Regions from separate parts of the Streptomyces chartreusis genome, predicted to be linked through region 1. Evidence: riboswitches for the same ligand, from Rfam matches in the RefSeq annotation. Region 1 holds a riboswitch; the other holds the start of a gene.

Region 1 (2,986 bases):
AGCGGCAGCCGCGTGGCGCCGCTGGTGAGCACATGGCCCGGCGCGGACACCAGGACCAGTTCCTCGACGAGGATCGGCTCGACGCCCACCGACGCGGGCAGCGGGGCCGGTTCCGCGGGCTCGTAGGTGTGCGTCAGCGCCAGATCGACCTCGCCCGCCGCCACCGCGGCGACACCGGCCGACGGTTCGTAGTCGGCGACCGTCAGCTCCACGTCCGGATGCGCCCGGCGGAAGGCGCTCAGGGCCGGCGGCAGCAGATGGATGCCGGCCGTCTGGAAGGTGCCGAGCCGCAGCGTGCCGCCGGACAGGCCGGTCAGCCGGGCCAGCTCGTGCCGGGCCCGGTCCAGCTCGTCGAGCACCCGCCGCGCCCGGGCCACCAGCAGCTCACCCGCACCCGTCAGCCGCGTGCCCCTGTGATGCCGTACCAGAAGGGCCGTGCCCGCCTCGCGCTCCAGCTTGGCCAGCTGCTGGGAGAGCGCGGGCGTGGTGTACCCCAGCCGTTCGGCGGCGCGGGTGATCGAGCCGGCCTCCGCGACCGCCACCAGGGCGGCGAGCCGGACCGGGTCGTACATGCGGCCCTCCCTCCGCGTCGGTCACGCATCTGCCTTAAGAAGTGCTTTAGGGATTGCCAGAATATTCGAAATACCTACTGAAGGCTTGCGGGCGGCACGCTGGGGTCCATGGACGCTCAGCTCATCGCCTTCACCGGTGTCTCCGCCGGCCTGGTCGCCATGCCCGGGGCCGACTTCACCGTCGTCGTACGCAACGCCCTCGTCTCCCGCCGGGCCGGCATCGCCTGTGCGCTCGGGATCGGCGCGGGGCTGCTGGTGCACGTGACGATGGCGGTCGTCGGCGTGGCGGCGGTCCTGGCCGCCGTACCGGCGCTGTTCCGCGCGCTCCAGCTGGTCGGCGGCGTCTATGTGCTGTACCTGGGCGTGCAGACCCTGCGGCAGCGGCCCACCGAAGTCGTTGACACGCGCGAGGAGTCCACCGCGCGGCCACTGCGACAGGGCTTCGTGACCAACGCCCTCAACCCGAAGGCGTCCCTCACGTTCCTCAGCGTGCTGCCGCAGTTCGTGCCCGCGGGCGCTCCGGCCCTGCCCCGGACACTGCTGCTGGCCATGATCGTGCTGGCCATCGCCCTGGTGTGGTTCCAGGTGGTCGCCCTGCTGGTGGACCGGCTCGGCAGATGGCTGCGCCGGCCGCGCGCCGCACGTGCGGTCACGGTCGCCACCGGCGCCGCACTGACGGCCTTCGGCGCGGCCCTGCTCGCGGGGCCGCTGCTCGCCCTGTGAGGCCCCGAGGGCGGTGACGGCGCGTCAGGGTGCCGCCACCGCCCCCGGGCAGGTCACTTGACCCGGCCGTACCAGACGCTCCTGGTCCAGATCTTCTGAAGCTTGACCACGTCCCCGGTCTTCGGGGAGTGCCAGATCTTTCCCTTCCCGGCGTAGATGCCGACGTGGTAGACGTACGACCCCGAGTGGAAGAACACCAGGTCCCCGGCCTTGCGGTTCTTGGCCGAGATGTGGCGGGTCTTGTTGTACTGCTGGGCAGCCGTGCGGGGCAGCTTCTTGCCCGCCTTCTTGAACGAATACAGCGTGAGCCCCGAGCAGTCGAACCGGTTCGGGCCCGTGGCGCCCCACCGGTACGGGGAGCCCTTCTTGGAGGCCGCGACCTGAAGTGCCTTCGACGCCGGCGTGGCTGCCTCGGCCTCGGACGTGAAGCCGGGTGCCACTATCGAGCCGCCCACTGCGGCGATGGTGAGAGCCGAAGCCGTACCGGCCCGGACCATGAGCGACGGGACACGATTGAGCGCAGTCATGCGCAACCCTTCGTCAGCCGCCTGAGAAGGATGACCTGTCGGATTCGGGCTGGCGAAGTTGCCCGGCCGCGTTGCCGCGGCTTCACCCCAAGGGTTGCTCGGATCGAACGAACGTCCGCTCCGGCGACCCGTCTTGCTCGGGTCCTCCACTCCTGCCGATCCACTCCTGTCGACCGGTCATCCGGGCGGCGGCAGGACTCGGCGTCCGCCCGGACCGCCCCGCCGCTGTGGCGGGGGCTTGTCGTCAGACAGGGATCTTGACGCACGGATGAGCGAAATACCCAACGGAATCGGGGGTTTGTGGTGTTACTCACCACTCACCCGTTCGGGTGGGTGACCCCCCGTTCGGGTGAGTGTCCAGGCACCCGAGGAGTCCCGGACCAGGGGCGGAGCGCGTGATTCCGTCTGCCGGTCATGCCTGTTGCGCAACCCTGACGGCCGCACGGAAGGAGGGCCGACTACGCCGAAAGGGGGTACGCCGTTCGGTCCGTTTCAACTCCGTTCCGGACGCCTCGGCAGTGGGCCGGGGCGCCCGGAATCCGGCTGTAGGGGTCGTCAACTGTCGGAGCGCGGGGGCACCGTGACGCGAGCCGTGCGGCGCTCGCCGTCCAGCACGCGCAACGCACGCGCCAGCGTGGGAGCGTGCAGCTCCGTCTCACCGCGCTGGTGCATCAGCGCCAGCGCGTCCCGCAGCTCGGTCGCCCTGCTCACGAGCGCCTGGGCGGCCCGCAGCCCGCGATAGGTGTCGCCGTGGTGCGCAGGGTTGATCCGGCCGAGCAGGTCCACGACGTCCAGATAACGGTCGATCAACTCGCCCTCCGCCCGCGTCAACGCGGGCAGCGGCGGCAATTCGGGTGGCAGCACCGGCCGGTCACCGCCCCGTGGGCGGAGCGAGCGTCTCCTTGCGGCTGGGGATGATCCGGTCCACCAGTCCGTACTCCAGCGCCTCTTGGGCGGTGAGGATCTTGTCCCGTTCGATGTCCTCGGCCACCTGCTCGCGGGTGCGTCCGGTGTGCCGGGCGAGCATCTCCTCCAGCCGGGCCCGCACCCGCGTCAGCTCGGCGGCCTGGATCGCCAGATCGCTGGCCTGCCCCTCGACCGGCTCGGTCAGCGCCGGCTGATGGATCACCACCCGCGCCCCCGGCAGCGCGAACCGCTTGCCCG
Region 2 (2,986 bases), 6.9 Mb from region 1:
ATCTGGTCGAGCAGTTTGCCGCGTACGGCGAGGTTCGTGTAGTTGAAGTCGCCCTCGGGGCGCCGGTCCGCGAGCAGGACCGCGAACCGGTCGGCCCAGCCGACGAACGCGCCGTCGGGGCCGGGGTCGCCGACGCCCTCGGTGAAGCTGTCCCCCACCGCAACGTACGACCCGATCACTGCACTGCTGTCACTCTTCGAATCGTCTGCCACATCGGCCCATGATTCACCTTCGAATGTGACCTACGCGACCGTAGGAAAGGGTTGACGATCGGTGAGATAAGCCACTCCTAAAGTGTTCACCAAACGTGGAATAACCCTTTGAACAGGGGTGTTGTGGGCGCAACATACCGAAGGCCGGACCCGGGGATCGGGGTCCGGCCTTCGGCCGTGTGTCAGGCAGGTGGTTCTGGCGTGGCGCCGCGTCAGCCGATGGCGACACCCTTGGCGCGCAGGTAGGCGACCGGGTCCACGTCCGAGCCGTAGTCCGGCGTGGTGCGGATCTCGAAGTGCAGGTGCGGGCCGGTGACGTTGCCGGTCGCGCCGGAGAGGCCGATCTGCTGGCCCGCGGTCACGGTCTGGCCGCTGGAGACCGAGAGCGAGGACAGGTGGGCGTACTGGGCGTAGTAACCGTCGGCGAGCTGGATGACGACCTGGTTGCCGTACGCGCCGCCCCAGCCGGCCGAGACGACGGTGCCCGCGCCGACCGCCTTCAGCGGGGTGCCGGTGGCGGCGGCGAAGTCGACGCCGGTGTGGTAGCCGCTGGACCACATGCTGCCCGCGACCTTGTAGCCGGTGCCGAGGGAGGCGCCGGACAGCGGGGCGGAGAAGCCGTTGACGGTGCTGGTGGTCTCGGCGGCCGCGGTCGCCTTCTTCGGCGCGGCGGGCTTCGCGGCGGACGAGTCCTTCGCGGACGACTTGGACGCCGAAGAGGGCTTGGAGGGCGACGACTTGGGGGCGGTCGTCGCGGCCTTCTTGCCGCCGACGGCGAGCTTGAGACCCGGGTGGATCAGCGACGGGTCGGAGCCGACGGCCTCACGGTTGTCGGCGTAGAGCTTCTTCCAGCCACCGCTGACGTTCTGCTCGTCGGCGATCTTCGAAAGGTAATCGCCGACCTTCACCGAATAGGTCCGCACGTCCGCCTTCTTCTGGGCGGCCTTCTTGTCGGCGGCCTTCTGGCCGGCGATCGGAAGGGACTGAACGGCCTTTTCCGAAACGGACTGCGAGGGAGCGGCGTGGGCGCCGGTGGCTCCCATGAGGGGAAGAGCGAGAGCGGCGCCACCGGTTCCGGCGACGGCGATGGAGCGGGTGAAGCGCAGGGACTTCGGACGGCGATGCTTACCCTTCGCGGGCATGACGAATTCCTCTCCGGCGCCTGCGAGGTGAGCTGTCGGGTGCGGGCTGGAGATGCCCGGCCGCGCCGTGGCGCGACTTGACCCCTAGCCGTTCCGGAGACCGGAACAGGCGGTTGTACCTGTGGGTCCCCCGCTCCTGCCGTGCACGGGTGAGTTTGCGCGGAATCCGAGCGGCGGCAGGATTGGGCGTCCGTCCGGATTGGTGGCGAACGTAAGCGAGGAAGACGCATGGGAACAAGTGAGAGGTTCCGTCCGAATGCGTTCCTGTTGATCCCTTGTGGGAATTAGCCGTCACCGTGCGTGAAATATGGGACTGTCGTCCGACTCAAAGCCCCTTGAAAAGCCTATGAATTACGTGGACATGACGGGCGACGCACCGTCACGGCTATGACGCTCCTCACGTGACACTGCTCCAGCTTTCTTTATTGCAGAGCGAGTTGGAATGAAGACGCCAATTCGGACAGATCACCTAGATGCGACGGAGGCGAATAACTGCCGCATCGAGGTCACCCTTCAAGCCGGCCCGCAGTCCGTGATGCACCAATACGGCCCCTCGGTGAATTTCGCCCGTTTCAAGGCATTGATACGCAGCTGTCGGATCCAGACCCCGCAGCCGGAGCGCCGGAAGAGGCTCGCCGTAGCTCTGCGCCTGGAGCCAGGCCAGAACGACCGTTTCGCCCCCGAGCACGTACTGCACCGCGCTCAGCCCGCCCCGCGGAGGCCGCAACCGGTACAGGTCGCCGCGCTGCACCAGGGGCCGGATCTCCTTGTAGAGCGTCACCCACTCCCCGGCCTCGGCGAGCTCCTCCTCGGTCCACCGCGCGAGGTCGCCGCCGACCCCGAGCACCCCGGCCATCGCGCTCACGAAGCGGAAGCGCAGCGAGCTGGCACGGTGGTTGAGCATGGCGTTCGGGCTGTCGGTGACCCAGGCGGCCATGGCCCGGGCCGGGTGGATCTGGCTGAAGCCGTGCTGGATGGCGAGCCGGTCGAGCGGGTCGGTGTTGTCCGAGGTCCACACCTGGTCCGTACGGCCGAGCACGCCGAGGTCGATGCGCCCGCCGCCGCCCGAGCAGGACTCGAAGGCGACGCCGGGGTGAGCGGCGCGCAGCCGGTCCAGCAGGTCGTACAGGGCACGCACATGGTCGACCCACAGGCGCTGCGGATACGCCTCACCGGGCCAGCCGGCGTCGCTGAAGCAGCGGTTGAAGTCCCACTTCACATAGTCGATCGGAGCGCTGGAGAGCAGCCCGTCGAGCCGCTCCCAGAGGTACTCCCGGACGTCGTCGCGGGCGAGGTTCAGCACCAGCTGATTGCGAAATTCCGTCCGCTTTCGTCCCGATTGATACTGAATCCAATCAGGATGTGCGCGATACAGCTCACTGTCAGGATTGACCATTTCCGGCTCGACCCAGATGCCGAACTGCATGCCGAGCGCGTGCACGTACTCGGCGAGCGGCTTGAGGCCGGAGGGGAAGCGGTCGGGGTTGGGCGTCCAGTCGCCGAGCCCGGCGCGGTCGCTGGTGCGCGTCCCGAACCAGCCGTCGTCGACCACGAACAGCTCGACGCCGATGGCCGCGGCCCGCCGCGCGAGGAGGCTCTGCTGCTCCTCGGAGATGTCGAACTCGGTCGCTT

What was found. A riboswitch is a leader RNA that binds a small molecule or an ion and turns the genes downstream of it on or off. The one in region 1 is predicted to bind cyclic di-AMP.
Region 2: another riboswitch for cyclic di-AMP. It lies ahead of CP983_RS06365 (LysM peptidoglycan-binding domain-containing M23 family metallopeptidase); the one in region 1 lies ahead of CP983_RS37230 (C40 family peptidase).

Annotation. Positions count from the first base shown of each region.
Region 1 covers NZ_CP023689.1:8,399,846-8,402,831, forward strand. The annotation lists gene CP983_RS37220 (LysR family transcriptional regulator) at 1-572, opposite strand, end outside; gene CP983_RS37225 (LysE family translocator) at 681-1,295, shown strand; gene CP983_RS37230 (C40 family peptidase) at 1,349-1,822, opposite strand; cyclic di-AMP (ydaO/yuaA leader) riboswitch at 1,826-1,958, opposite strand; gene CP983_RS37235 (hypothetical protein) at 2,378-2,686, opposite strand; gene CP983_RS37240 (ATP-dependent Clp protease proteolytic subunit) at 2,694-2,986, opposite strand, start outside.
Region 2 covers NZ_CP023689.1:1,534,634-1,537,619, forward strand. The annotation lists gene CP983_RS06360 (SGNH/GDSL hydrolase family protein) at 1-179, opposite strand, end outside; gene CP983_RS06365 (LysM peptidoglycan-binding domain-containing M23 family metallopeptidase) at 425-1,354, opposite strand; cyclic di-AMP (ydaO/yuaA leader) riboswitch at 1,359-1,524, opposite strand; gene CP983_RS06370 (alpha-galactosidase) at 1,824-2,986, opposite strand, start outside.